Regions from separate parts of the Shewanella eurypsychrophilus genome, predicted to be linked through region 2. Evidence: predicted binding sites of a transcription regulator. Region 2 holds the regulator's gene; each other region holds the start of a gene.
The links. The regulator MetJ, encoded in region 2, represses methionine synthesis genes. The targets are predictions, from matches to a motif close to TAGACGTCTAGACGTCTA.
Positions count from the first base shown of each region.

Region 1: metK (methionine adenosyltransferase) is a predicted target of MetJ. The motif match lies at 3,573-3,590, and genes of this name have one in related genera.
Region 3: FM038_RS13770 (cystathionine beta-lyase) is a predicted target of MetJ. The motif match lies at 8,033-8,050, and genes of this name have one in related genera.

Region 1 covers NZ_CP045503.2:1,058,226-1,068,665, forward strand. Annotated here, with positions in the region: gene FM038_RS04350 (GNAT family N-acetyltransferase) at 81-650, shown strand; gene FM038_RS04355 (hypothetical protein) at 702-1,169, shown strand; gene FM038_RS04360 (glucosaminidase domain-containing protein) at 1,178-2,179, opposite strand; gene metK (methionine adenosyltransferase) at 2,375-3,529, opposite strand; gene tkt (transketolase) at 3,970-5,964, shown strand; gene epd (erythrose-4-phosphate dehydrogenase) at 6,320-7,342, shown strand; gene FM038_RS04380 (phosphoglycerate kinase) at 7,517-8,692, shown strand; gene fba (class II fructose-bisphosphate aldolase) at 8,913-9,977, shown strand; gene FM038_RS04390 (DUF481 domain-containing protein) at 10,218-10,440, shown strand, end outside.
Region 2 covers NZ_CP045503.2:728,785-739,224, forward strand. Annotated here, with positions in the region: gene FM038_RS02945 (c-type cytochrome) at 187-516, opposite strand; gene norV (anaerobic nitric oxide reductase flavorubredoxin) at 1,076-2,575, shown strand; gene norW (NADH:flavorubredoxin reductase NorW) at 2,572-3,717, shown strand; gene FM038_RS02960 (SDR family oxidoreductase) at 4,088-4,807, opposite strand; gene FM038_RS02965 (LysR family transcriptional regulator) at 5,064-5,969, shown strand; gene FM038_RS02970 (conjugal transfer protein TraF) at 6,215-7,423, shown strand; gene FM038_RS02975 (sulfite exporter TauE/SafE family protein) at 7,709-8,446, opposite strand; gene metJ (met regulon transcriptional regulator MetJ) at 8,545-8,859, opposite strand; gene metB (cystathionine gamma-synthase) at 9,092-10,252, shown strand; gene FM038_RS02990 (bifunctional aspartate kinase/homoserine dehydrogenase II) at 10,275-10,440, shown strand, end outside.
Region 3 covers NZ_CP045503.2:3,251,879-3,262,318, forward strand. Annotated here, with positions in the region: gene FM038_RS13735 (GGDEF domain-containing protein) at 1-999, shown strand, start outside; gene FM038_RS13740 (class GN sortase) at 1,016-1,561, opposite strand; gene FM038_RS13745 (marine proteobacterial sortase target protein) at 1,609-3,750, opposite strand; gene pdsO (sortase-associated OmpA-like protein PdsO) at 3,779-4,516, opposite strand; gene FM038_RS13755 (hypothetical protein) at 4,655-4,792, shown strand; gene pdsR (proteobacterial dedicated sortase system response regulator) at 4,807-5,499, shown strand; gene pdsS (proteobacterial dedicated sortase system histidine kinase) at 5,712-7,958, shown strand; gene FM038_RS13770 (cystathionine beta-lyase) at 8,089-9,267, shown strand; gene FM038_RS13775 (Type 1 glutamine amidotransferase-like domain-containing protein) at 9,349-9,993, opposite strand; gene FM038_RS13780 (serine hydrolase domain-containing protein) at 10,268-10,440, shown strand, end outside.

The DNA of each region.
Region 1 (10,440 bases), 330 kb from region 2:
CTTAGGGGGATTTAGGTATATAATCAAATTCATTTTCTTGAATATTTTTCAAACATTAGTAAAGAGTGAATACCTAAGTCATGAATATCAGACCTGCCACAATTGGCGATCTTAAGCAGCTTGTAAAACTCGAACAGATACACCTAAATGATGAACTTGGTGATGGTTCACAAGACTATGGACTGGATGGGCAAACTTTTGATGAAAGTGAGTTAAAAGAGCTTATTGAGAGGCACTGGATTTGCGTGGCAGAAAAGGAAGTTGCTGACAATTTAAGTGCTGAACCCGGTGACATCCTTGGTTATGTTATTGCTGGTCGCTGGGCTTTTTTTGAATCTTGGCCCATATACAGAAACATTCTTAAGAATATAAAAACCTTGAGTATTGAGGGGCAAGCCTTGTCTATTCGTAACTCCTGCCAGTATGGCCCAATTTGGATCAAAAAAGAGTGTCGAGGGCAAGGGATATTTGAGGCTTTGGTTGCTGGAATTACTATGCAGGTTAAAGCGGACTTTTCCTATATGCTGACGTTTATTGCTGAAGATAACTTAGGCTCTTTTACTGCGCATACTAAAAAGGCTTCTATGCAGGTGCTGGACTATTTTACCTTCGATGATAGAGATTATTATCTATTGGCCTTATCGACTTGAACTAGATGTTCAAAGAGCGCTGCATAAATAACAATTAGCTTAGGGGTCATGATGAATAAAGAATATGAAAAAGATGTAATACAGCCAGTTCAAAATTTGCTGGCACCTTATGCCAACCAGACGTTATCGGCTTTTGACAACTCGAAGCTGGTCATTGCAGTTATTCATGCAGCTTTTGAGAAGACTTCAACCTACTTAGCTGAGCCTCCAATTGCCTATGAAGTCGCAATGAGTGTTGACGACCGCGTTGAGTCAGAGCATGACAAGAGTAAAAACAGTGCACCTTTTTATTGTGTTAAATGGCAAAATATATGGGTACATTGTGGTCTAACCAATGACTATAGTGCTTCGATTCAGCTGTTTTCTCATCATGAAGAAAATGAAGGCGTTGGTGATATGGACTTCATTGATCGCCTTTCTTTAGGCTCGACAATATTGAGGGAGATCAAGGTTCCAGTGATGTCGCTGCAACAAGTCGAGTTTATGTGTATGGAGTATGCACATTTTGACCATTGTTAATCGATTCGCTATTGATTCTTTCCTATTAGGTGTAGAGGCGCAGCGCTACTTAAGTAAGCCTCATCGACTTGATCTAACTTGTTGAAGCGGATCATTTCTCGGATGCCATCGATATAAGCTTGACCACGTTCTGAGTATTTATCTAATGTTCCAGCTAACACTGGCCCTGTTATCGCTTGTTTATTACCACGTAGTTCTGCGCGTAAATCACGCAGTCGTTGATAAGCACTATTGGTATTCAAGTTGAACATATAGCCTTCTACCGATGCAAGCGGGCTATCAAATCTGGCTAATCCATAATTACCTAACTCTTTACGTTGCTGCTTGGGGATCATGCCATTGCCGCTGAAATCCCATTGACCAAAGAAGGCATTTCCTTCCAAGGTAAATCTAGAGGTGGCCCAGCCGCTTTCTTCGGCAGCCTGAGCTAGCACGAGTGAAGGTGGCAATACATCTACCTGACGCAATAAGCGGGTGCGTAGCTCTTCAGTAATCTGGATATTGCTATCTGTTATCGTCTTATACTTTAACGCTAACTGCAGCAGCTCAGGTGCATCAAGTGATGCGTTTTCTATCAACTGACATTCTAATAGAATATTTTCATTAGAGACTAAAATGAGTGGCGCCATCAAACGGAAAAAGACCATTTTTTTCTGTTGCACTGGAATTTCGTTAGATGTTTTATGCCAATTATCGCTGACCTTCTCAAAGGTCAAGCGAGGCACTTCACGGTTGCCATCGAGCCAACTTTGGGTGTTGTAGTTAAGAGAATCGAATAGAGAAATAAGATCATCGAGGGATTCTAGAACTATATCTTTTGGGGCACTGCTGGGGATATTGTCACTCAGCTGGGGAAGATTGTCGTTTAATCGTTCAGCATCCGATTGCGCCATTTTCTTATCTGTATTTTTTACATCACTTGGCCCGTTTGTGAAATTATCCACTCCCCACCACAGTGAAGTCCCTATTAAAAGCGTCGCCAGCAATAGTTTTCCTATGTTACTTCCCATTGTCTCTCCGAGTTCCAAAAATGAATTAGCGGGCAAGCCTGCTAACTTACAGTATCGCAACTTAACACCAGCTTAACCTAGCAGAATGGCTACAGATGTGTAGAACAAAATAGTGAAGGGGATTTTTTCCTGGCATAAAAAAACCGCCAAAAGGCGGTTTTGATGTTTCAGCTGTGATTAGACTCGTTAAACGAATTAAAGCTTAGCTGCAGCTTTCAGCTCTTCAGCCTTGTCGGTACGCTCCCAAGGGAACTCCTCACGACCAAAGTGTCCGTATGCTGCTGTTGACTTATAGATTGGGCGAGCCAAATCTAACATCTCTGTCAGGCCATATGGGCGAAGGTCGAAGTGCTCACGTACAAGCGCTATTAACAAGTCTTCAGCAACTTTGGCTGTGCCGAATGTTTCAATGCTGATAGAGGTAGGCTCTGCAACACCAATCGCATAAGACACTTGTATCTCACAACGGTCAGCAAGGCCTGCTGCAACTATGTTCTTAGCTACGTAACGTGCTGCGTATGCGGCACTACGGTCAACTTTTGATGGATCTTTACCTGAGAATGCGCCACCACCGTGACGTGCCATCCCGCCGTAGGTGTCGACGATGATTTTACGACCGGTTAGACCACAATCTCCCACTGGACCACCGATAACAAAACGGCCTGTTGGGTTGATGAAGTATTTAGTGTCTTTAGATAACCACTTAGCCGGTAATACTGGCTTGATGATGGTTTCCATTACGCCTTCAATCAGGTCTGACTGGTTCACGCTGTCACAATGCTGAGTCGAAAGAACAACGGCGTCGATACCTGCGATGCTGCCATCGCTATTATAAGCAAACGTGACCTGACTCTTCGCATCTGGACGCAACCAGGTAAGGGTCTTGTCTTTACGCACTTCAGATTGACGCTTCACGAGTGCATGTGCATAAGTGATAGGCGCAGGCATGAGTACGTCGGTTTCGTTGTTGGCATAGCCAAACATTAGACCTTGGTCACCAGCACCTTGCTCTTTAGGATCGGCGCGATCAACACCTTGGTTGATGTCTGGAGACTGTTTACCAATGACATTTAATATCGCGCAAGAGTCAGCATCGAAACCCATATCAGAATGAGTGTAACCAATTTCACGTACAGTCTTACGGGTGATCTCTTCGATATCAACCCAAGCTGAAGTTGTCACTTCACCACCAACCATGACCATGCCGGTTTTTACATAGGTTTCACAGGCAACACGAGCTTTAGGATCTTGCTCTAGGATTGCGTCTAGTACCGCATCAGAAATCTGATCGGCGATTTTATCTGGATGACCTTCTGATACTGATTCAGAAGTAAACAAGTGCTTTGCCATGGTGGGGAGTCTCATCGTTGAACAATTTGAATGTGTAGAAGTATCTACATCTAGACGTCTATATTAATTCAAAAATGGCTATTGATCACCCCTGTTCGTTAAAAAATCACTCATATTGTGACATTGAAGATACATAATAAACGTGTTTTTAGGTTATTAGCTCTTAATTATCAGTTGTATAGCCTAATAGTCTATGCGCGCATGAAATCAGGTAAATATTTGTCATATCAGAGCAATAGCCAATACTCTGTTTCCATATGGTGGTTTCATCCCTACTACTGATGGGGAAATATTACGATTTGGTGAATTATCGTTTGCGTCCATGGGTTATGTGGGCGAAAATATGGCTCCAAAATTTGCAGTAGAGCATCGGTTTCGATTTAAGTGCTAATTTATATGGTACTCGATGCTTTATACCTCAAAACCAAGCAGGAGAGAGCATGTCATCTCGTAAAGAACTCGCTAACGCAATCCGTGCATTAACCATGGATGCCGTTCAAAAAGCCAATTCTGGTCACCCAGGTGCACCAATGGGGATGGCCGATATCGCTGAAGTGCTTTGGAATGACTTCCTTAAGCACAACCCAAATAACCCAGAGTGGGTTGATCGTGACCGTTTCGTCTTATCAAACGGCCATGGCTCTATGCTTATATACTCTTTGCTTCATCTGACAGGCTATGCACTGCCTATCGAAGAGCTGCAAAACTTCCGTCAGCTGCACTCTAAGACACCTGGCCACCCTGAATATGGTTACACTCCGGGTGTTGAAACGACCACAGGGCCACTTGGCGCTGGTATCAGTAACGCTGTAGGTATGGCAATTGCTGAGAAGACATTAGCGGCTCAGTTCAACCAGCCTGGTTACGACATCGTCGATCACTTCACCTACTGTTTCTTGGGTGATGGTTGTTTGATGGAAGGCATCTCACACGAAGCCTGTTCTTTAGCGGGAACCTTAGGCCTTGGTAAGCTCATCATGTTCTGGGATGACAATGGCATCTCTATCGATGGTCACGTCGAAGGTTGGTTCACCGATGATACACCTAAGCGTTTCGAATCATACGGCTGGCATGTTGTTGCTAACGTAGACGGTCATGATAGCGCTGCTATCCGTGCGGCTATCGAAGAAGCTAAGTCTGTTACTGACAAGCCTACAATGATCTGTTGCAAGACGACTATTGGTTTTGGTTCTCCTAACAAGTCTGGTACTCATAACTGCCACGGTGCACCACTGGGTGATGCCGAGATCACAGCAACCCGTGAATTCTTGGGTTGGGAGCATGGTGCTTTCGAGATCCCTGAAAATGTATACGCAGGTTGGGATGCAAAAGATGCTGGTGCGACGAATGAAGCCAGCTGGAATGACAAGTTTGCCGCTTATGAAGCTGCATTCCCTGAACTTGCTGCAGAATATAAGCGCCGCGTGATCACTGGCGATCTTCCTGCTGATTTTGAAGAGAAAGCTCAAGCTTTCATTCAAGAGTGTCAAGACAAGGCTGAAGGCATTGCTAGCCGTAAGGCATCTCAAAATGCTATCGGTGCATTTGGTGCTATCTTACCTGAAATGTTAGGTGGCTCTGCCGACCTCGCAGGTTCTAACCTGACGCTTTGGTCTGGTTCTAAAGGTATTCAAGATGATCCAGCCGGTAACTACATCTATTACGGTGTACGTGAATTCGGTATGAGCGGTATCATGAATGGTGCATCACTTCACGGTGGTTTCATCAACTATGGTGCAACCTTCATGATGTTTATGGAGTATGCGCGTAACGCGGTACGTATGTCTGCGCTTATGGGTATTCAAAACGTCTGGGTTTACACTCATGACTCAATCGGTCAAGGTGAAGATGGTCCGACTCACCAACCAGTAGAGCAACTTGCTAACTTGCGTATGACTCCAAACATGACAGTTTGGCGTCCATGTGATGCGGCTGAAACTGCGGTTTCTTGGAAGTCTGCTATTCAGCGTCGTGATGCGCCTACGTCACTTATCTTCAGTCGTCAGGGTCTTAAGGCTCAGGCTCGTACTGCAGAGCAGTTAGCTAACGTCGCTAAAGGTGGTTACACCTTAATCGATTGTGCTGGCACACCAGATTTGATCCTGATTGCTACCGGTTCTGAAGTTCAGCTGGCTGTCGATTCAGCTGCTGCATTGACTGAGCAAGGTAAGAAGGTACGTGTTGTATCTATGCCTTCTACTAACGAGTTCGATAAGCAAGATGCGGCTTATAAAGAATCTGTGCTACCAAGTTCAGTGACCAAGCGTGTTGCAATTGAAGCGGCTCATGTCGATTTCTGGCACAAGTATATTGGCTTCGGCGGCGCTGTTGTCGGCATGACTACCTTCGGTGAGTCAGCCCCTGGTGCTGATTTGTTGAAGCACTTTGGCTTCACTGTTGAGAACGTTGTTGCTGTTGCGAACAAGTTAGCTTAATAGATCTGCTTTGCATTTCTATTTTATGCCACGCTGTGGCGTTATCTAGTTTGTGATGAGTCTAACGGCTTACTTCATATGGCATGTTTAGCCATAAATAATGAAGTAGGCCGTTGTTCCATCAAAAATAGCAGTTTAAAACTGTTTATGAGATAAACATTGCTAATCAAATAGATTGGCCATTTATCACGTTTCATTGATTTTCATTGGTTAATCCAATATCGGTTAGCCTAATGTTTAGTGAACCATGATAAGTGAAATTTTTTGTTGGTAATAAACTTGAAGAGATACTTGATGAGAGGGTGATCAGGTGTTATCAATACCCACAGTTTCTTTATAGGATGATAATCGCGAAATGATCAGAGTTGCAATCAATGGTTATGGCCGTATAGGTCGCTCAATTCTTCGTGCTGTCTATGAGTCAGGTAAGCGAGATCAGATTCAAATAGTCGCTATCAATGAATTAGCTAAACCTGAAGCAATTCTTCATCTCACCAAATATGACACAACCCATGGCCGCTTTCAGTCTCAAGTCGAATTGACTATTAGTGACGACTGCCTGCAAATCGGCGATGACTCGATTCGCTTGTTACACGAGCCTGATGCTAGCAAGCTCCCCTGGGGAGAGCTCGACATAGATATCGTCTATGAGGCGACTGGGGTGTTATCCGATAGAGCCAGCTGTGAGGCTCACATCCATGCGGGGGCTAAGCAGGTACTCATCAGCCACCCCTCTTCGAGTGATGTGGATGCGACAATTGTCTATGGGGTGAATCATGAACTGTTACAGGCTGAACACACTGTTGTGTCCAATGCATCCTGTACTACAAATTGTATTGTGCCTGTCATCGAAGTGTTAGATAAACACTTTACCGTTAAGAGCGGTGCTATCACGACCATACATTCTGCAATGAACGATCAACAGGTGATCGATGCCTATCATGATGATCTGCGCCGTACTCGAGCCGCCGGTCAATCGATTATCCCTGTCGATACTAAGCTTGCCCGAGGTATCGAACGAATTTTACCGCAGATGAAAGACAAGTTTGAAGCTATCTCAGTACGCGTGCCAACGATAAATGTGACCGCTATCGATGTATCGGTGACCTTACAATCTCGGGTAGACATTGAGCTTGTAAATCAGGTGCTTCGAGATTCAGCAAAAGGGCTGTATAAGGGCATTCTAGGCTATACTAATGAGCCGTTAGTCTCCTGTGACTTTAACCACGATCCCCGCTCTAGTATTGTCGATGGAACCCAGACTCGGGTTAGCGATGGCCACTTAGTGAAGTTACTTTTGTGGTGTGACAACGAATGGGGCTTCGCCAATCGAATGCTCGATACCAGTTTAGAGATGATAAAGGCGAAAAGAGCCTAAAAAAGGTCATAGGTACGAGGTAAAGCAGGTTCTAGGAAATAAAACCTAGTACCTAGCGTCTAGTTCCTAGAACCTTATTCATATTTTTCTGATGGCTTGGTGTCCTGTCCCGGCGGTCAGAGTGAAAAATTTTGATTTTGTAAATTTAATTTTTAACTTTAAAAGGAAACACAAATGGCGATTATTAATATGTCAGCGTTAGAGCTACAAGGTAAGCGTGTGCTTATCCGTGAAGATCTAAACGTACCAGTGAGTGAAGGCGTTGTGACTAGTGATGCACGTCTACGTGCTGCATTACCCACTATCAAGCTGGCGCTTGAGAAAGGGGCTGCCGTGATGGTGATGTCTCATCTTGGTCGCCCTACTGAGGGTGAATATAACGCAGACTTCTCTCTACAGCCTGTTGTCGATTATCTGACTAAAGCACTAGATTGCCCTGTACGTTTGGCTAAAGACTACCTAGATGGTGTTGAAGCTAATGTCGGTGAAGTTGTGGTATTTGAAAACGTGCGTTTCAATATCGGCGAAAAGAAAAATGATGAGGCATTAGCTAAGAAGCTAGCGGCCCTTTGTGATGTCTATGTTATGGATGCCTTCGGTACTGCGCATCGCGCTCAGGCTTCGACTCATGGTGTCGGTCTACATGCGGCGATTGCTTGTGCTGGCCCTCTGCTAGCAGGTGAGCTAGAAGCGCTGGGTAAGGCGATGGATAATCCTGCACGCCCACTTGTGGCGATTGTTGGTGGCTCAAAAGTGTCGACTAAGCTGACAGTATTAGAAAGCTTATCAACGATTGTTGATCAGTTGGTTGTTGGTGGGGGTATTGCCAATACTTTCATTGCGGCAGCGGGTCATGAAGTGGGTAAATCTTTGTATGAAGCCGACCTTATTGATGAAGCAAAACGCCTTGTAGCAAATGCTCAAAGTCGTGGCGGCGATATCCCTGTGCCTACCGATGTGGTTGTGGCTAGTGAGTTTAGTCCAACAGCAGTTGCGACACTGAAAGATGTAAGTGAAGTGACTAAGGACGATATGATTTTTGATATCGGTCCGGATAGCAGCGACGCCCTGGCTGAGATCATTAAAAATGCCGGCACAATAGTCTGGAATGGTCCTGTAGGTGTATTCGAGTTCGATCAGTTTGGTGAGGGTACGAAACGTATCGCCCAGGCTATCGCAGACTCAGATGCTTTCTCTATTGCTGGTGGTGGTGATACGTTAGCGGCCGTCGATAAATATGGTATTGCAGATAAAATTTCTTATATTTCGACTGGTGGTGGTGCTTTCCTCGAATTTCTCGAAGGAAAAGAACTTCCGGCCGTAGCTATGTTAGAATCTCGCGGAAAATAACAAACATAGACTGATTTAGAGATAAATAGCGCTCTTAAAATTATAAATAACCTCTAAATCAGCAATAAAAAGAAACCGTGCTTTGGTTACGTTCGATGTTGAGACTTAGGTCTGAGTATTGTGTTTGACCAAGGCATATAAAAATCAATCCAAACGATAGTGACCTCGGTGAGGAGTTTATTTAATCGATGAGCTTATCACCCTATTATTGGAGTAAAAAATGGCTTTAATTTCCCTACGACAAATGCTTGATCATGCTGCAGAACATGACTATGGCGTACCCGCTTTCAATGTAAATAATCTTGAGCAGATGCGCGCAATTATGCAAGCAGCTGAAGCGACAGACAGTCCTGTGATTGTTCAGGCCTCAGCTGGCGCACGTAAATATGCTCGTCCTCAGTTTCTTAAGTATCTGATGGCGGCAGCGCTTGAGCAATATCCAGATATCCCAGTGTGTATTCACCAAGATCACGGTACCGACCCTGATATTTGTCAGCGTTCTATCCAGCTTGGTATGTCATCAGTGATGATGGACGGCTCTTTGATGGCAGATGGTAAGACACCTGCATCATATGATTACAACGTCGATGTTACGCGTAAAACCGTTGCTTTTGCACATGCTTGTGGTGTGTCAGTTGAAGGTGAAATTGGTTGTCTTGGCAGTCTTGAAACTGGTGAAGCTGGTGAAGAAGATGGTATCGGTGCTGCTGGTATCCTGACTATGGATCAGATGCTAACGACACCAGAAGAAGCGGCGCGTTTTGTTGCTGATACCCATGTAGATGCTTTGGCAATCGCGATTGGTACCAGTCACGGTGCTTATAAGTTTAGCCGTAAGCCTACCGGTGATGTACTTCGTATCGACCGTATCAAGGAAATTCATGCCCGTATTCCTAACACTCACTTAGTGATGCACGGTTCTTCATCTGTGCCTCAGGAGTGGCTGAAGATCATTAACCAGTACGGTGGTGAAATGCCTGAAACATACGGTGTTCCTCTAGAGGAGATCGTCGAAGGTATTAAGCACGGCGTTCGTAAGGTTAATATCGATACCGATCTGCGTTTAGCATCTACCGGTGCAGTGCGTAAGTTCCTTGCCGAAAACCCAAGTGAATTTGATCCACGAAAATTCCTTAAGGCTTCGATGGAAGCTATGGCTGATATCTGTACCACACGTTATGAAGCATTTGGCGCTGCAGGTATGGGTTCTAAGATCAAGCCTAAGTCGCTACAAGCCATGTATAAGGCTTATCAATCTGGTGAGTTAGATCCACAGATTAAGTAACTGCTAGTTGAGTTTTAATGTCAAAATGCCCGCATTAAGTGGGCATTTTTGTATCTGCTTATAAAATTATTTTTTAATACCCATTGGGATAATCACACTTAGCGTATTTTCTAGTGGCTGTAATTTATTGCTGGCTCTATAACAGATGGGGTTAACTTGTATCACGATTTTCAATTCTGTTTTGTCAGTGTTAATATTGCGCCGATTTTAAGGGATTTGATCTTTCGGAGTAGTATAAAAATGAATAAATTGCTAATAGCGTCTGCTATTTTAATGGTGGCACCTTTTGCTGCTCAAGCCGGTGCAGACTTTGTTGAAGGCGATAAGATCTTTGGTGGTGATGCCGAGTTAGGGGCAACACTGACCACAGGAAATACAGAGACGACATCGATAAAGGGTCGTCTCGATATGAAGCATGAACTAGGTAATTGGGAGAACCAGTACCTATTAGAAGCTTTGTATA
Region 2 (10,440 bases):
TCGAATTTTAGTGCTTGTCGAGTCGCTCATGAGCTAGGGCCTTAATTAAGCTTCAGACCTTATCTCTATTGATTAAAATCTGACTAACTGTTAACAAATTCAGGCTGATGGGAGGCCTGGGGAGTTCCCCCATATTTTTAAATTTGTCTTGATTAGTCTTTGATTAGTGCTTAATGGTTAACTCTATTAACCGCAGGTTTGTGGTTGGTCCGAGTCGGCCGCATGGTCGTAAAGGAACTGTTGAATATCTTTTAGATCCTTGTTAGACAGCGCATTGAAGGCTTCCTGATCGCCTTTATGTTTCAGACGCTTAAAGTAGCGATCCCACTGGCTCATGGTCTTACTCATTGGAGTGAGTTCTCCAGCTGTGTCACCTTGGCTGTGACAAGATTTACACTCTTTCTTGTACAGGTGCTTCCCCTTCTTAGGATTGCCCCCATCTGCTGCGTATACCTGAGCACTAAATGAGAATGCGAGTAGGATACATGCGCCTATTTTTATTGTCGGTTTCATCATCTTTTCCTTAGTCATCGGAGTACGTGACTTAACTTACTGTTAGCAGAACCGTTCTGCCTTGTTACGTAACTTATCAAAATGGAGTAGATGTTAACTTGATGTTGATCACTATTCATTATAAAAATCTAATTGATAAAAATATCATGAATAAAAATCTAATGAATGGTATTTGTGGGTTATTCCATTGAATTAGATGATATTTATTTTTATTGGTTTTATTTTCACGATTTAATTTAAATATTGATAAGTCAAAAATGAGATTTGAATCACTATTTTTATATCACTTAAGTAATAGTCGATATGTGGAGGTTGTTAAGGTTTTAACGGCTAGTGTAATTTCATCTGTGGCTTTGTCGTTTTGACATCGCTAGTCAAATTGAATCTAGATGTCTTTATGACACCACCATGTCATAAGGACATTTATTTTAATTGTCCTTATGACATTAATTCCCGGTGGGTAAAATGTAAAACACTTTAAATATAGTGAGTTATAACTTTGGCCCGGCTTGTGCAATAGGCTATTCAAGTTTAATAATTTAAGCATATTTGAGGTTTTACCATGGCTATTAAGGTCAAGAACAATATTCAATGGGTCGGTCAACGTGATTGGGAAGTACGAGATTTTCATGGTACTGAATATAAGACGGAAAAGGGTACCAGCTATAACAGCTATCTGATCCGAGAAGAGAAAACGGTACTGATCGATACCGTCGATCACAAGTTCTGTCATGAATTTGTGCAAAATTTGGAGCTGGAGATCGATCTGAAACAGATCGATTATATTGTCATTAATCACGCCGAAGAAGATCACGCTGGCGCCTTGGCGGCACTGTTGGCAAAAATCCCAGGCACACCTATTTACTGCACCGAAAATGCCATCGACTCTATTACTGGGCATCATCATCACCCTGAGTGGAATTTCAATATCGTTAAAACTGGCGATAGCTTGGATCTGGGCAACGGTAAGCAATTGATCTTCATCGAGACCCCAATGCTACATTGGCCCGACAGCATGATGACCTATATGACTGAGGATGCCGTGCTGTTCAGTAACGACGCCTTCGGTCAGCATTACTGTGACGAGCGCCTATTTAACGATGAGGTCGATCAGACTGAACTGATGGATCAATGTCTACGCTATTACGCCAATATCCTCACCCCATTCAGTCCCTTGGTGACCGCGAAGATCCAAGAAGTACTTAGTTTCAACTTGCCTGTCGATATGATTGCTACCGCTCACGGCGTAGTGTGGCGTGAAGATGCAACACAGATTATTCATAAATATCTAGAATGGGCCGATGAATATCAGGAAGACAGGATCACAATTTTTTATGATTCTATGTCTAACAATACTCGCATGATGGCAGATGCCATAGCGCAAGGGATCTATGATGTCGATCCCCAAGTTGCGGTGAAAATTTTTAACGTTTCCCGTCACGATAAGAACGAGATCTTGACCGGCCTATTTAGATCTAAGGGGGTACTTGTTGGCTCATCGACCATGAACAATGTGATGATGCCTAAGGTGGCCGGCATGCTGGAGGAGATCACGGGTCTACGTTTTAAGAATAAGAAGGCTGGCGCCTTCGGCAGTTTCGGTTGGAACGGTGGTGCAGTTGACCGTATCCACACTCGTCTGACCGATGCCGGTTTTGAAACAGTGCTTGGGTTGAAGACTAAATGGAAGCCAGATGGCAAGGCGCTGTTGGCATGTCGTGAGCATGGTAAAGAGGTCGCGCGCCAATGGGCTTTACATCCCCTTCAAGCACTCGATACCAAACAAAATACACCGGCAGTCAATGATCCTGTGATACCAGCCAAGCAGCCAGCAGAAACAGCCAGCCAAGCCGAAGTGGCTAGCGTCAGTACTACGGATTTTGCAGGGCAGAGCCTGGTATGTACTGTGTGTCAGTGGGTCTACGATCCTGCATTGGGAGAGCCTAACCAAGATGTCGCCCCAGGCACTGAGTGGCAAGATGTGCCGGACTATTTTCTTTGTCCTGACTGTAGTTTAGGAAAGGCTGTTTTTGAACCGCTTGCTAAAGAGGCCGCAGCATGAGTCTGCCTATAGTGATTATAGGCAGTGGTTTTGCCGCTTATCAGTTAGTGAAGACGCTACGCCGGCAAGATACACAACAGGCGATCACTGTGATCACCGCCAGCTGTGGCGATGATTATGCGAAACCCGATCTGAGCCATGTGTTCACTAAAGGGCAGTCGGCTAATGATCTGATTAAGATGAGCGCCGATGAGTTTGCCAAGACCTATGACATCACTCTGTTGCGTCGTAGCCGGGTAGAGAGTATAGATGCGAGGCAAAAAACGCTGCGCTGTAATGGTGAGTCGATTGCTTATCAGCAACTGATCTTGGCTACAGGTGCTAAGGCCCTAGTGCCCCCTTTTCAGGGGGACGCGATGGGGCGAATTATTACCCTCAATGGCTTGGAGGATTATGCGGCCTCTGAGGTCGAGCTGAAGAAGGCTCAATCTGTGTTGGTGATAGGCGCTGGCCTGATTGGTACCGAGATCGCAATGGATTTGGCCAGTGCGGATAAGCGAGTGATATTAACCGACAGGGCAGAGGCACTATTACCGAGTCTGTTACCCGATTTTGTCTCTGCGCAACTTTATCAGTCTCTGGGCAATCAAGGGGTGTCGATAGAACTGGGCACCCAAGTTGAAAGTCTGCGACAGGCAGAAGAATCTATCGCCATCAGTCTTGAAAACGGTCATGACTATCGAGTGGATGCTGTGGTGTGCGCTGTGGGACTGCGGCCGAATATTCGTTTAGCGGCAGAAGCTGGACTGAAAACTAATCGTGGTATCGTGGTGGATCGTCAATTGCGCACTTCAGATCCTCATATTTTTGCGCTGGGGGATTGCGCCGAAATTGACGGCAATGTGCTGGCTTTTCTGCAGCCGATACTGATGAGTGCTAATGCGCTGGCAAAAACCTTACTCGGTCAGGCCAGTAATGTGGCGCTACCGCCTATGATGGTTAAGGTTAAGACTCCGCGTCTCCCCATGCAGTTAAGTGGTAATACCGCCAATGCCGATGCAAATTGGCAAGTGAGCGCAAGCAGGGAGGGAATGACGGCCAAAGCCTTCGATGAAGAGCAGCAGCTGATTGGTTTTGTGGTTACCGGCAGTCATATGAAGCAAGGGTTTTCCCTGTTGCGTGAGCTTCCGCCAACATTTTAATCAATACCAATCAGTATAAAGATGTGACCGCTCAGCGAGAGTTTAGCGCTTAAGAGGCAAGGCAACGAGTGAAGAGCATAGTTATTCTACGTTTAAGCTCGTTAACACAGCATCAGATGCGCTAAAACTCGCCTTTCAGGAGTGTTTTTGGCTGCCTACTTCTTCGTTGAATAGATTCACAAGGGAACACCATTCCATCACCTATTCACCTTGAATTAGTTTGCCAAAAATAACTCTGAGTAGCTCACTTTCTTATACTGATTGGTATAAACTCAGTTTTATGCCCAAGAAAAACCCCGGTATCAGAGATGACACTGGGGTTTTTAAATAAATATAGAGTCTGTTCAGGCTCTTTGTTTACTATGACTTTCTACGGCTGTTGACGTGTTGGCGCTAATACGATTTCACGTACACAAACATTCTGTGGCTGCTCGAAAGCAAATACAGCAGCATCAGCAACGGCTGTAGGTTCAATCACGCCACCCATAAACTCTTTCCACTCTTGGTAGCCCGCTTTAATCTCTTCATTCGTCGTATGGCTAAGCAGTGCCGTTTCAACCGCACCCGGTGCGATAGTCACCATACGTACATCGTCCATTGCCACTTCTTCACGGATATTTTCCGTTAAGGCATGAACGGCAAACTTAGTTGCACAATAAGCGGCATGGTTAGGGAAGGTTTTACGACCCGCAACAGAACTGATGTTAATGATGGTACCGGTTTTACGGGCTTTCATGCCAGCAAGAACAGCGTGAATACCGTTAAGTACACCCATGACGTTAACGTTTAGCATCTGGCTCCACTCTGCTGGATCTTGCACATCGGCAGCGCCGAGTAACATAAGACCAGCGTTATTGATTAGGCCGCCAACGGGTCCGAATTTTTCTTCAGCTGTCGCAATCGCTGCTTTCATTGCTGTTGCATCAGTCACATCAACACTAATACACAGTGCATTTTCAAGCTTCAATGCTTGCATTGGCTCAACACGACGAGCGAGTAAAAGTAGTGGGTGGCCTTTAGCGCTAAATGCTTGTGCCATTGCTGCACCGATACCAGAAGATGCGCCTGTAATTACGATAAGTTGTTTCATCTGTTTATGCCTTGTAACTGAGTAATAAGGGGGATCGGCGAATGTTTAAGCCGTTCATTTAAGTTGCATGCATTATAGAAGTAGAATCATTGTTGATATATGCCTTAAAAAGAACATGATTATTTCCAGGTGACTACAAATAAAGTAATCTAAGCTAAGCCAGTATTGAGTACGGGTCCTTTATCGAAATCTAGTCAGCAATTGATGAAAGACCAATTAATACTAATGATCGAAATGACTGTGATGAGAGCTGAGCATGGGTAAAAGTGATATAAATCTAGCGGATATTAAGGCGTTTAGCGTGATTGCTGAGCTGGGAAGTTTTACTCGGGCGGCAGAGAAGCTGGATTGCTCACGATCTCACCTTTCGAAGCAGCTGACGAATTTAGAAGCTTGCCTTGGGGTAACGCTGATCACCAGAACGACGCGGGCTCAGCGTCTGACCGAGCAGGGCTCAGCATTTTTTAATCGCTGTAGAGCTGCTTTAGACAGCATTGATCAGGCAGTGGAGATCGCTGTTGATAATGCTCAGAGACTACAGGGAAGCATCAAGATTAACTGTGTCGGTGGCTATCTTGGTGAAGAGGTGGTGGCGAGCTTAATTAATGATTTTATTTTAAAATATCCCGGGATCTCGGTGGAGTTAGATTTTAGCAGTCAGCGGGTCGATCTGCTGGTGGATCAGTTCGATCTGGTTTTCAGGATGGGTGAATTAGAAGATTCTGGGCTGGTGGCTCGTAAGCTGATGGACATTACCAATTTGACGTTAGCATCGCCTCAATATCTAGAAGCTAGAGGAGTGCCTGAAGATCCTAAATCGCTCAAGGCTCATCAATGCATTACCGGCTCAGTCAATAACTGGTCATTTTTCCATATCGACAACAAAGATCGCAAGCTAGATGTGCATATCAATGGTGCTTTTCGCTGTCGTAATGGCAGAGCAATGAAGCATAGCGCAATAGTGGGCAATGGTATCGTTAGGCTACCTAAGGTCTATTGTGCTGAGGAGATAAACAAGGGGCAATTGGTGTCAGTTTTCGATGATTGGCAAATAGCCGATACTCCCTTCTATCTTCTCTACCATAAAGATAAATACCAGCCTGCGTTATTAAGGGAGTTTGTCAGTTTTACTGCCGAGCATTTTAGGGATTACGTGTATTAGCATTTAATCAATAACAGATAAATATCAGCTGTTTAAAAAAGATCAAAATAAATACCCAATAGTGTTGGTTTTTTGAGCGTTTATCGTACACAATTCTGAATGTTGGACTATCTTTAAATTCGACTGTTTATTACATCTCTCTACATTCTTTAATGAACTTATTTCAGAGCGCTAGGCTGAATTTTATTGAGTAAAAGAGAAGGAGTAAACATCAGAAAATAAAAATAAAGATAAGGGCTGAATGGATGAAAATGCTCAAACTCGCACTCTGCTGTGCACTCTTACTTTCTTCGATACTCATTTCGTTGACGGCTATCGCGGGTCAGCAATATTATGAGGCTCGAAGCGATGCTATGGGCGGTGCTGGTGTGGCCTCTTCAAATCGTGAAGGTGCAGCATTTATCAATCCAGCTCTACTTGCTCTCCAAGCGCCTAAGTTCAATAATTTTGCCATGTTACTCCCCGTTGTAGGTGCCGATGGCGCCGATAGCGATCAGATGATCGATAAGTTTGATTCACTGCAAGACTCCTATGATGCTTTAGATGCTGCGATTAATGCGAGTGATGCTGTAGCAGTCGATCTCCATAGAGATGATCTCGTTAACGATCTGGGATCCTTAAAAGATAACAATGCCTATGTCAGTGCTGGCCTGGGCTTTTCAATCGTGCTGCCTACTCATAGAATGCCGATGGCAGTGTTTTATAAAAGCTATATTGATGCCATTGGAGTCGCTGCAATCGCTGAGTCTGATATCGATAGTCTTAATGCATTAGATCCCAATAATCCACCCGTACTCGCTGATTTAGATTCACAAGGAGCTGTGGTTGCCGGTGGGGTGTCGGATCTTGGTGTGGCGTTAAGTTTTCCACTATCTATCGTCAATATGCCTATTGCTATCGGTGTATCGCCTAAGTTTCAACGCATAGATACTTATAACTACGTGGTGAGTGCCAATAACTTTGATTCTAGTGATTTCGATGACTCGCAGTATCGCAATGACGATACGACATTTAATGTCGATGTGGGCATTGCGATGGAGCCGCTATCTGGCTTAACGGTCGGTTTGTCTGGACGCAACCTTATCAAGCAAAATGTTGAAACCATAGAGAGCCAGGGCCGAAAATATACCTACCAAGTTGAGCCTCTTTTTACTGCTGGTGTGGCTTATGACTGGGATAGTCTTACGCTAACTTCGGATATAGATCTTAATGATCATAAACGCTTTAAAGAGTTTAGTGGTACTCAGTATTGGCGTGTAGGAGGAGAGTTGAAGGCGACAGATTGGTTTGCACTGCGTCTAGGTTACCGCCATGACATGAAAGATAATACCGCTAACATCTACTCATTAGGCACTGGCTTTGAATTCGGGCGAGTATTTTATCTCGACTTAACTGGCATGCTAGGTAGCGACGATGCCATCGGCGGGGTTTTACAAACGTCATATCATTTTTAAGAGCAGTTTCGAGGGCGCGACTGCGTCGCTGCGAGGCCGCTTCGCTATGAGTTCGTAAACTCACTTCGAGAGCGGGAACAAGTTCCCTTCGAGTTCGCCAACAAGTTGGCTGCGAGCAAAGAGTAGCAGCCTTTGGCCTGTCTTTTCTCGCAGCAGCTTTGCTGCGTCCTCGCAGGGCGAAGCCCGCACTCGAAGGCCACAGGCCGTCCTCGCAGTGACGAAGTCACGTCCTCGCAGCAGCTTTGCTGCGTCCTCGTAGGGCGAAGCCCGAACTCGTACCTTCTCTTAGCCTAATTCCATTATCGACTTTGCCGCCAATACCGTCGCACAGATTGAACATAATATGAGTGTTGCTTTGCGAGTCCTATCTTTATCAATTCGTCCAACCAGTCTTCCTGCTACTAAGTAACCTAAAATTACAGAGGGTAGCAGCATTAGCGATAGCCAGAGGTGCTTAATACTCAGTAAGCCAGTGATTGCCAGAATAGCTAGAGCTATCATGGAGCTGAAGATAAAGAAAGCCGATAAGGCGGCTCTAAACTGACGGGCATCTTTTCCTGAAAGGAGAATTGCCAGTGGTGGGCCACCGATAGCGGCGATATTGCCAAATACACCAGATATTATGCCTGCGCCAAATAGGCTCTTACGATTCACGGCTATGTTGAGCTTCAGCAAACTCAATATGACTGCCGTGGCAACAATACCCGATATAGCCAGCCCAAGAATGGCTTGTGGTGCATATATCAATAACCCTGCACCGATAAACCCTCCAGGTATTCGCCCAAGTAACGCATATTGCAAGCCATTAAACTCAAGGGCGCCTCGCTCTCGAAATAGGGTCAACAAGGAGATAGAGAAACCCATCATGATAACGGGGGCAGGCACCAATTCAGGATCGACAATATACAGTAGGGGAGAGGCGACGATGGCTAAACCGAAACCGATAAGGCTCTGTGTCAACGCGCCGCAGAAGATGATAAGGGAGGCTAGCGCTAGTGTCGTCGGATCTATCATTGCAAACACGGCGATTTCTCTCAATATTGGGCGATGTCTTGCTAAAACAACTAAGGATCGCATGGCGATCCTTAGTATATGACTGGTAAAGCGTTAAGTGAGTAGGGTTACTCTACATCTTCCCATTCGATACCCATCTGATCCATCAAGCGCTTCACTTCGGCTGGAATGGTATCTGGTTTATCTTTAGATAGATCATCATCGTTAGGCAGAGGTTGGCCTGTGTAAGCATGCAAAAATGCCTCACATAACAGCTCGCTGTTAGTGGCGTGACGCAGGTTATTGACCTGACGGCGGGTGCGTTCGTCGGTAAGAACCTTAAGTACCTTCAAGGGAATAGACACAGTAATTTTCTTTACTTGTTCATTCTTCTTGCCGTGTTCAGCATATGGGCTGATGTAATCGCCATTCCACTCAGTCATTGACTCACCTGTAAATTCAAAATTCGGGGCAGATTTTAACCCTTTAAATTGTGCAGTCAAATTATTGCCTCTTATTTATGACAATTGCAAATAGATTTCTACAAGTTTGGACGTCTAAACGGCTATAACTGGTTGACGCTGGCCTTTCGCTTAGGTACATTTAGACGTCCAGACATCTCTTTCCACTTTTTGTGGTCAGTATGGTGTTCAGTAAATAGTTTAGGAGTAGTAGATGACCGAACGTAAGTTAGCCACAATTGCAGTGCGCCAAGGGATTGAGTCCGATACCCAACATGGTGCCGTGGTGCCCCCTATCTATTTATCTACTAACTACTCCTTCGATGGGCATAAGAATCCCAGAGACTTTGATTACAGCCGCTCAGGTAATCCTACCCGTTCGATTTTAGGTGATGCGATTGCCGGACTCGAAAAAGGGGCGACAGGGGTTGTGACTTGCACAGGTATGGCAGCAATCACATTGGTGACCAGCTTGCTTGGCCCTGATGATCTGCTCGTGGTACCCCATGATTGTTATGGTGGTAGCTACCGTCTGTTTACCAACTTAGCCAAAAAAGGGGCCTTTAAGCTAGCCGTTGTCGATCAGACTGACAATAAAGCGCTTAATGCTGCGATAGCGCAAAAACCTAAGATGGTCTGGCTGGAAACGCCCTCTAACCCTCTGCTAAGAGTGGTTGATATCGAAGAGATCGCTAAAGCCTGTAAGGCCGTCGATGCGTTAGTTGTGGTAGATAATACCTTCCTGTCACCTATTCTGCAGCAGCCCTTGCTACTGGGCGCCGATATTGTTATTCACTCCACCACTAAATACATCAATGGTCACAGCGATGTGGTTGGTGGCGCCGTAGTAGCCAAAGATGCAGAACTCGGCGAGTTGCTTCACTGGTGGTCAAATACCTTAGGGCTGACGGGGTCGGCGTTTGATAGCTATCTGACCCTTCGCGGTATTCGCACCTTAGCGGTGCGTATTCGTGAGCATCAAGCCAATGCTCAGCGTGTTTTAGCTGTGTTAACTAACAGCAATGCGGTCGATAAGGTGTATTATCCAGGTCTTGCCGATCACCCTGGCCATGAGATTGCCGCTAAGCAGCAAAGAGGCTTCGGTGCCATGATCAGCTTCGAGCTTAAAGGTGGAGAAGATGAGCTGGTAGCATTTCTTGACAAATTATCTGTGTTTTCTGTCGCAGAAAGTTTAGGTGGGGTAGAGAGTTTAGTCGCGGTTCCTGCGACAATGACTCACAGAGCTATGGAGCCAGAGGCTCGAGCAGAAGCTGGGGTTAAAGAGACCCTAATCCGTCTTTCAGTGGGTATCGAAGATGCCGACGATTTAGTTGCCGATATTGAAGCTGGACTTGCCGCAGCGGCAAGTTGTTAATTTCGGTAGATAGGAGTTAAAGATGGCGCGTTGTCATTTGCATAAATTTGGTGGTTCTAGCTTAGCGGATGCAGATTGCTACCGCCGTGTTGCTCATATCCTTCTCACTCACGGCAATAGCGATGATCTCGTCGTTGTATCGGCTGCGGGTAAGAGCACTAATTTTCTTTATAAGCTACTAGAACTCA
Region 3 (10,440 bases), 2.5 Mb from region 2:
GCCCGTAATTTAAAGAAAGCGGTGCCGTTAATGTTAAAGCACCAGATCCCTACCACCCCAACGAACTATGCACTCTGGTACACCTATGTTTCGGAACAAATGCCTGAGTTAAACCTCAGGCTTGACACTATCATCGAGCAACATAAAACGTGTCCACCCACTAATTCAGAGTTGTTGTATCGTGAATTTGTATCTGATCCCGTTGAAGTCGATGTGTTAGACATGCGCCAGAACCTTGAAGCTATGGCAACAGAATTAGCACACTCATTAAAAGATACCAATCTTGATGTCACTCAATTTCAGCGACGCATAGACAGTAATTTCGATAAACTAAATCGTATTGAAGAAGAAGGTGTCAGCCTTGAAAAAGTACTCGGTGTGGTCAGAGGTTTAGTTAAAGAATCAGATGAGATCCGCTCAAGTACACAATACTTCACTGGTCAATTGAGTAAAGCACAACAAGAAATTGAAGCATTAAAGCGTCAGCTGGAAAAATCAGAACAAATCGTATTATATGATGCGTTAACCAGTATTTTTAATCGCCGTGCATTTGATAATGATCTTAAAGGCACACTGAGTCAGTCACCTGACGGACTTTGTCTAATATTGATAGATATCGACCATTTCAAAGCATTTAATGACAATTACGGACACCTTCTCGGTGATCAAGTCTTAAAAGCAGTTGCTAAACGACTGCAAGAGGCTTGCCGTGATGGCGCTAAACTATACCGCTATGGCGGTGAAGAGTTTGCCGTACTCGTTCCTAATAGCCAACTAAGTTCAGCCCGTCATTTAGCCGAAGCTATGCGTCGAGGCTTAGAAAAGGTCTCACTTAAAGACAGACGAAAAGATGTCCGTATCAATAAAATCACCGCATCTTTTGGTGTTGCTCAATGGAACAAGAACCTCAAAAGTACCGAGATCATCGAAATTGCCGATAAGTTACTCTATCAAGCTAAGCGATTAGGCAGAAATAGAGTCATGCCGATACCCGGCTAGCATGACTCACTTGGCTTCAAACAGATAAAGGTAGCGCACTCACGACTAACCTAAACTCACTTCTGGGTGTAAGCGAGTTAAAAGGATAACAGGTGATCAAAGTTAATTGATCGGTAAGATTTGATTCAAGCACATAGGTATCTGTTTCGTGCACAATGTGGGTTGACGATACCTGATAAAAACGCACCCTATTGTTTGCATCTTCAAACTTTATTATACGGCCGCTTTCTATTCCGTTTAACACTGAGAAGTGCGTATCATTGTGCCCGGCAATAACCCGGTTACCTTGGGGGAAGTCCAATCCCCCCCCCTTAACACGAGTAGGTCCAAAAGCAAGATTTCTACCCGAAGTACCTGACAACACATAAAGCGATCTACCATCTTTCTGTTTATATTGACCTTTTTTCATTAAGGTCAACTTAGCGACAGGGTATGTATCAGCCCAACTCCAGGGCTTATGTGGCTGGTTATCTAACAGCGTTTGTTGCCAGGCTTGATGAATAAGATATTGTGCAAAATACGCTTTTGCTTGCATATAAGAACCCTTAGCCAAAAATATCACCCCTAATATGAAAATAATGCCAACAAGGCCGAAACGAGCGTTGACTCTTAGTTTAATATTTCTAATCCTTCTCTCCTCTCAATGCTAAAACTAGCAAGATAAGCCAATGCCAAACCAAGTAACAGCATGCCAATAATGATAAGAAGTCGACTTTCTCCACCTGTTTGAGGTAAGTAGCCCACTGAGGTTTGCCAGTCAAAGGGACTCGCTTGCACAACATTTACATGATTAGAAAGCACTGCCGGATGCTTTACTGGAGTCATATCTACAGCTATCAAGCTGGTATGTCGGCTAACTAAGTGATAGTTAAGTGCCAATGCCGTTATCTGTTTTTTTATTCTGGCATTGTTGACGCCATCTTTGCTCATCTCCAAGGCTGCTATCTGTTTTCTAGCCCAAACGAGATCTAATCCTGCCGCTTTCTTCCGCTGATCCAAAGGCAAGTTAGTATGCCAATATTGATTATTTATCATGCCAGAGACCAACACCTCTGATGCTGAATTACGGTACAACTTCGGCGTTAACTTTATCGCCACCAGCAAAGGTTCATTAGCATATAAATCAGGGATCCTTGCAGGCCAGTGATCGGGGATCGTACCATCTAAATAATGAAGCTCTACACCGGTCACCTGAGGACGTTCAATTTTATACATTAGCGCTTCAATTTTTTGCTGAACTTCATCTAATTTACCGATATAAGTAAATGTTCCTCTGCCCACTTCTGCTGCTCTTTGCATAAAATGAGAATTAGGCGCTGAGCCAATACCGATAGTAAACAACCTCGCTTCACCTACATGCTCTTTAATAAAAGAAAATAACTCTTTCTCATTTGTCACAGCCCCGTCTGTCATAAACAACACTTGCTTCAGCCGTGTCGTTTCAATATCACTATCGGGCTGACGATTAGCGGTTAATGCCCTGTCTAACGCGGGTATCATTTCAGTTCCCCCATCGGCAGTTAATTTTCGAATAAATTGATTCGCTCTACCGATATTACGCGCAGTTGCAGGTAACGACTCTGCAGATAGCACATTCACATAGGAGTTAAACGCTATGATATTAAAAGTATCTTCGCTTTTTAGGCCCGCAAGGGCGAAACCCATGGCTTTTTTAGCTTGAACAATCGCTGCACCTGACATAGAGCCCGAAGTGTCGATAACCAATATCAGCTCTCTGGCAATAATATTTTTGTTATCCCCAAGCTCAGGTGGGATCAACATCAACAGCGCGTAATCGCTATTTATTGTTGAGCTGGTTGTAGTGGTATGAGTTTGTCCTTCCTGAGCATAAACCGCAGCAATAGGCTCACTTCCTGAAACGGGTTTCCATTTCAATACAAAGTCTCTATTCGCAGCCGTATCATTCAGCAATTGGATCTGATAATGAGTATTGGTTAATGGCTGTGTATCAATATCATGAAAGTCACTGGCTATCTCGCTTATCTCTGAACCTGCGTCTAAATCTATATTGATGCTCACTCTGGGCGTAGCCTCCTCTGTTGAAGTCGAGGAAAACTGAGACGCGAGAAAATGATTAATTTGCGAGCTTGTTGAAAATTTACTGGCTTCATCTTCAGTCTTTTGCTTTGTAGGTCTGTACCTAGGATTCACTAACATTGGAAACCTTAGGCTAAATTCTCCTTGTTCATAACTCACAAGCTCTTGATAACTTATCTCTACAACTAAACTTTCATTCGGTCCTAAATTTGCTACTGAAGTAGTAAAAATATTAGGCCGAACTTGTTCAACTAAACTGGCACGTTTTCCGGTCGCTTTGGCGTGTTCAAAGCGTTGCTTTGCCACTCCTCGCTCCTGTACCTGTCCCTCTATCACTCTTGAGCCCACTAACAGCTTCATATGATCAACTGCAGCCTCATTAGGCAACGGAAACAAGTAATTACCATTAATCCATGAATCTGTATTGTTCATAAATGTCTGTTTGACTGTGACCCTGTTAACCCAACCAGAAATTTTCATATCTACTTGTGTCTCTAATGGCAAAGCCAGATGCTGCTGGTTTTCACCATGCAGTTGATACACTAAGCTTCCTTGCGTTATCTCCATGCTGGAAAACGCAAGGCTGACGTTGGCCCAACAGACAAGGCAGAATAACCAGAAAAAGCGTATTAGATTAAGCCCCCCCCTAAAGGGGAGATCTGAGGTTGTTTTTTTAAGTAAAACCGTTCTCATATCAATATTCCTTTACCATGAAAACTGATTATTGATTTGAAGCAACGGCTGAATCTTCAGTAACAAACTTGATTGTGACTCTTCGATCGAAGAAGTCATTTTCAAAACTTTGCTCTGAGGTGATCGGCGCACTCGCACCATAGGCTCTAAAATCTAGCCTTTGCTCTTCTATACCCTGACTCACTAAGTAGTTTTTAACTTCGGCAACCCTTTGCTCTGACAATGCTTGGTTATAGATGGAGTTTCCCCTTCTATCGGCATAGCCGGTTAAATCAAGTCTCAGATCATTAGACATGAGCAATGCACTTGCTAATTCATCTAGTTGAGGTTGAAAGTGTGTTTCAAGCTGGGATGAACCAGTCTTAAACTGAATATTAAGTCCGAGTTCTAATTCAGACAGCTTCTGTTGCCTAACAAGCTTGAGTTCTTCAAGTTCATATTTTGCTGATTCATACTGGTTTGATATTAATGCAAGAGACTGATTATCATCATTCAATTTAGTTATCTGCATTTGCTGCTCACTGAGCTTTGCTTGCTGTGATTTCAGTTCTGTCTCATCGCCAACTGACTTACCAATAATAGCGCCAGTAAAGGCACCAATAATTGCCCCGACAGGACCAGCAACAACAGCACCAAGAACAATGCCAGAACTAACGCCAATGAGTTCTTCATGATGCTCACGCTGACTCTCTATTTCTGCTGCATCGCTCATAGATGAGAAAGTTAATGAACTCATCACTAGCACGGTAATTAATTGTTTCTTCATTTCTATATCCCTAATGTCATTAACGTGAAATATCTGTTTCCTCAGCGAGTGGAAATCCTCGCTTCGATTCGATATGAAGATTAAAACCAATTTAGATGACTTTGACGGGGACAAAAAGTGGCATTACAGGTATCAATTGTGGCAACAAAATGGCAATTGCAGATCCAAGATACTCGCCAGCTTATTTTACTGTATAGTCACACTCAAATAGAGTTACACGGCGGTTTAACTTCAGCCGCAGTATTATTGAATGACTCAAATTCAATAATAGATTAAGGAAAGTAATGAGCATGAAACGCATTGCCATCGTCGAAGATGAAGTCGCCATTCGCGAAAACTATAAAGAAGTATTGCAACAGCAAGGTTATAGCGTGCAAGCCTATGCGAATCGCCCTATGGCAATGCAAGCCTTTTCAACCCGTCTACCTGACTTAGCCATTATTGATATAGGCCTCGGAGATGAAATTGACGGCGGATTTACCCTTTGCCAATCATTAAGAGCCATGTCGAGTAACTTGCCCATTATTTTTTTAACTGCCAGAGACAGTGATTTTGATACCGTTTGTGGGCTCAGGTTAGGTGCGGATGATTACTTGAGTAAAGATGTTAGCTTCCCTCACCTTATCGCAAGATTAGCTGCCTTGTTTCGTCGTTCAGATCTTCAAGGCACTGAAAGCGACGAAGAGAGTTTATTAGAGAGAGATCAGCTGGTTATTGATGTTAATCGAATGCAAGTTTATTGGAGTAAAACCGCAATTGAACTAACAGTCACTGAATTCTGGATGGTTCATGCATTGGCTAAACGCCCCGGGCATGTACGAAATAGGCAGGAGTTAATGCAAGAGGCTAAAATTTTCGTTGATGACAGTACTATTACTTCTCATGTTAAGCGGATCCGGAAAAAGTTTCAGGCGTTAGATGCTAATTTTGATTGTATAGATACAGTCTATGGCATGGGATACCGCTGGGATCCTCAGGGCTAATAAAACCAAGAATACAACCTAGGTACCTGTGGGTTATCATTCGCTACAATCGACGAGTATTACATTTGTTAAACCACATATTAGAGGTCAAAGCTAAAAGCTCAATGTATGCTTTTCTTATTGCAAGTAAGGCTAGAAATAGCGCGCTAAATATTTGGCTAAAACTAAAAGTTAAGCTAAAGCACGTGACTCCCCCTATTTTAATCACTTTGATGAGCACACTCTTCAAGCACTTTTCAGGGCTTAAAGAACGGGTTTTAACATTCCACCCTCCAATCGGGCTAAGATCAAAAGTCGGTATCTTGTCACTATTTTTACTGTGTTTACCTTGGCTTGGGTATCAATATGTGTGGGAAATGGAAAAATATCTTAGATACGGTCAAGAAAAAACCCTCGAAGGAACCACACAAGCATTAGCAACAGCACTTCATGAACGCCCCAACCTTTTCGATATACAGGCAAGCTTTTTAACACAAGTCGAGCAAGGGCGAGATCTCTATGCTTACCAGTTAGCTGGTCCAATTCAATTAGATGGTAAACTGAATGACTGGGCCCTTTACCGCCATCGCAGTATTAATTACGGTCACGGCCATCAGATCTTCAAACATGATGTACAAGCACCGTTAAATATCAGCTTTAATCATATGGTAGGTAAATACGGTGGATATCTGTATGCATTTTTTGAAGTCACCGATCCTAGCGTCATCTATCGTGGCAGCAACAGCTTAAAAATCGACGTCAATGATCATCTGGCTATTGCGACTCTAGCGCCCGATGGAAAATTCAAACGCTATATCATAGCCACTCAAAAAGATGGCTGGGTCAGCTCCTATGAGCTCCCTGCAGATCCTCAAAAGAGAATGCCTGTTACACCTGAATTAAAAATCCAGGGTAAATGGCTCAAAACAGAGACAGGCTACAATGTCGAGATTAGACTGCCCTTAGAGATGGTAGGCAGTAAACTAGGCTTCGCTATCTATGATGTTAACGATAAGAAGACTCGTCGCCTCGATGCCATTGTTGGTACATCTGCTATCGATGATGTTGAAAATTTAGGCACGGTTCTGGTTCCTTCCCCAGAAATCGAAAGTATCATCAAAGGGATGAGTCATAACAGCTCAAGGATCTGGGTGGTTGATAAACATGGTAGGGTATTAGCCAAATCCGGAGATATCCGCACCAGTAACAGTGTATGGACACGTACAGTCCAAGATAAACCCGATGATTCATTTTGGGCACGCTTTAAACGTGATTATTTACATCGATTTTACTACAAAATTTTAACCACTCCACCTAAAGACTTTATTGACTCGTTACAAGATTCTACGGTACTAGAAGGCAGTCATATTAAAAATGCATTGTCCGGTAAACAAGGCTCAACCTGGCGCCTCACTCCCGATAATAAAGCGGTGATACTTGCAGCTGCTAGCCCTATTTGGATTGATGATAAAGTGATGGGCGTCGTGATTGCCGAAGAGACAACTCACGGGATCCGCACATTACGTAATAAAGCATTAGAGAAACTCTTTAATGTCATACTCACCATCATGAGTATGGGAACATTGTCCCTGTTCTTCTTTGCGTCCAGTATCTCTAGCCGGATCAGAAAGTTAAGAGACGAAGCTGAGGAGGCTATCGATAGCCAAGGACGAATTCGTAAGACGATTTTAGGTTCAGAAGTCCGCGATGAAATCGGCGATCTGTCTCGTAGTTTTTCAAGCATTGTCAGTCGCTTAGGGCAATACACACATTACCTAGAAAATATGTCATCACGTTTATCCCATGAACTCAGAACCCCTGTTGCAGTGGTGAGATCTTCACTCGAGCATTTAAGCCTGCAACACTTAGACCCTGACACGCGTAAATACGTTGATCGCGCCGAAGAAGGTGTTAGCCGACTCAATATGATCCTGAACAATATGAGTGAAGCCACACGATTAGAAGAGAGCCTCTCTAATGCTGAGAACGATATTTTCCCGCTATCTAAGGTCATTTCCGGCTGTATGCAAGGCTATCAGCTCACCTACCCTGAAAAACAGTTTGTGGTCTCCATTACCGATGAGCCGTTAACAATGACTGGCGTGCCTGAATATATCGCGCAACTGATGGATAAATTGATTGCCAATGCAATGGAGTTTAGTAATGAAGGTACGCCAATTACTGTCACGCTAGAGATGAAACATAGACAAGCTGAATTAGTGGTCTCCAACTTCGGCCCGATACTTCCTGATAAAATGGCTGAGCAGATATTCGAATCCATGGTCTCAGTGCGTCAACAAAAAGCACAAGATAAACCGCACTTAGGTCTAGGACTTTATATTGCACGTCTTATTACAGACTTTCATGAGGGGACGATTAAAGCACGTAACCTCACCGTCGAAAATAAACCTTCTAGCCAAGAATTAGCGCTATCTGGAGTGGAAATAATCGTGTCACTCCCCTATATCAAAGACAAATAAATACGATAGAACAGCAATAGTTATCTTATAAAATAGATAGTAGTAAACTGAACTGACACTTTTTTTTAGCCATTTAGATGTTAAGATGGCTAAACGTTTTATCAGCAACTTGCTTGTGGATGTGTGCCTTATGAAAAATGAAACTAAAATCATTACTGTTGGACGAGATAAGAAGTGGACCAAAGGCGTGATTAACCCGCCAGTATTTCGTGCATCGACCATGGTATTTGACACCATGGAAGAGATGCGGTTCGCCACTAAAAATCGCGCTAAAGGCGAGATGTTTTACGGTAGACGTGGCGGTCCAACTCACTTTGCTTTTCAAGCGGCTATAGCAGAACTAGAAGGTGGCTTCGGTACCGCACTTTATCCATCAGGTTCAGCCGCCATCAGTGGTGCACTTCTATCATTTTTAAAAGCTGGCGACCATTTACTCATGGTAGACAATGCTTATGAGCCAACCAGAGATCTGTGTAATAAGTTACTCGCAGGTTTTGGCATTGAAACCACCTATTACGACCCTATGATTGGTGAAGGCATAGCAGAGCTAATCAAACCCAATACTAAAGTGTTGTTTCTAGAGTCCCCAGGCTCAGTAACCATGGAAATTCAAGATGTACCCACCTTGAGTAAAATTGCCCATCAGCATGACATGATAGTGATGTTAGATAATACCTGGGCATCCCCAATAAACTCTCGTCCTTTTGATATGGGTGTAGACATTTCGATTCAGGCTGCCACTAAATATATTGTTGGCCACTCTGATGTCATGATGGGCACGGCGACTTCAAATGAAGCACATTGGGATCAACTCAGAGAAAATAGCTATCTTATGGGTCAATGTACCTCTCCTGATGACGTCTATCTAGCCAACCGAGGTCTCAGAACCCTTGGTATTCGTATGCAACAGCATGAGCAAAATGCGCTTAAAGTTGCTAACTGGCTGCAAACCCGTCCGGAAGTTGATCACCTAAGGCATCCAGCCTTCGAATCATGTCCAGGTCATGAATTTTTCAAACGAGATTTTAGTGCTTCAAATGGCTTATTTTCATTTGTCCTTAAGCAAGGAGATCTCAAATCTGTCACCGCATTAGTTGAAAATATGCAGTACTTTAAAATGGGCTTTTCATGGGGCGGATTTGAAAGTCTTATTTTAGGTGTATTTGGAATCGACAAATTGCGAACAGCAACCCAATGGGATAGCAGTAAGCCACTGATAAGATTGCATGTTGGCTTAGAAAACCCAGATGATCTGATTGCCGATCTTGAGGCTGGATTTGAGCGTTTCAATGCCGAATTAAAACGCTAACAGCGTTTCTATTAAAGCCGCCTAACCAGCGGTTTTTTTATCCTTAATCAAATCCATTTCCTAAGTAATTTCAGTAAAAAGTCACTCACCCTCTTGCCAACGAAATGGCTCTCCCATTTCAATCACGTTACCGTTATCAATCACTAAACTATCGTTATCAGAACAAAAATACACTTGTGATATGCCCTTACTTAATGCTCGCAGTTCTTGTTCGATAATTGCAGGCGTTTGCGTATAAGAAACATGGGGAACAAAGTGAAACGGCACCGCAGATAAACCGGATAGCACCTGTAAGCCCACTCTGTTTATATCACCACATAAACTTGCCGTCTCGACAGACGGAGTCATTATCATAGCGCCCGCACTGACACCAATCAGTGCGCCACCCTCTGTCACATATTGACGAAGGACAGGAAGTAACCCACGATACCTAAGCCACTTGAGGAAACGATAAGTATCACCTCCGGATAAATGAATCACATCGCAAGCTAATAACTGCTTTAGGCTGGCTTCATTGAAACCGTCTTCCAACTCTAAGTAGCAATTGAGCCTACCACCTAACCTACTGTACATTTGCTGAGTAGAGACATAGTAACCTCTGCCTGGGTCTGGCTGTGAGGCGATATGGCCAATGTGCTTCAAGCATGATCCCAGTGAATCCACCACATATTTTATCGCAGCAACTCCATTATCAGTATTGGGATCACTGACGAATGCCAACATCATAGCTAGTTCCTTATTTTTATGGGGTGTAGACTAGTCATCTAATGCTAATACCAATCGGTATAATGCCTCAATAGCCTGACTGCATTCTTCTATTAAAAACCTGCTTATGCATAAATAGCATCACACTAGTTTATAAGAGCGTATACTTTTCAAGCAAAAGCAGCATAATTTCTCATTATTATCCTTAGAGTGTTTTTTGTTTGTCATGTTTGTTGTTAACATAATGGATCATCTTGTCTATTTTTAAATTTTTATGTTTGGGGTTTTTTAAGTCATGTCCAACTGGTTTTTTCCGATTATCTCCCTTCCCCTCGTCAGCTTGCTGTTTACCACTACAAGCTATGCAAATTCAGATTTTCAAGGGATCAGCGATACGTTTAAATCGCAATTTCATAGCCAATTGAAAAAAAATAACGTCCCTGGTGGTGCATTTGTCATTGTTGAAAA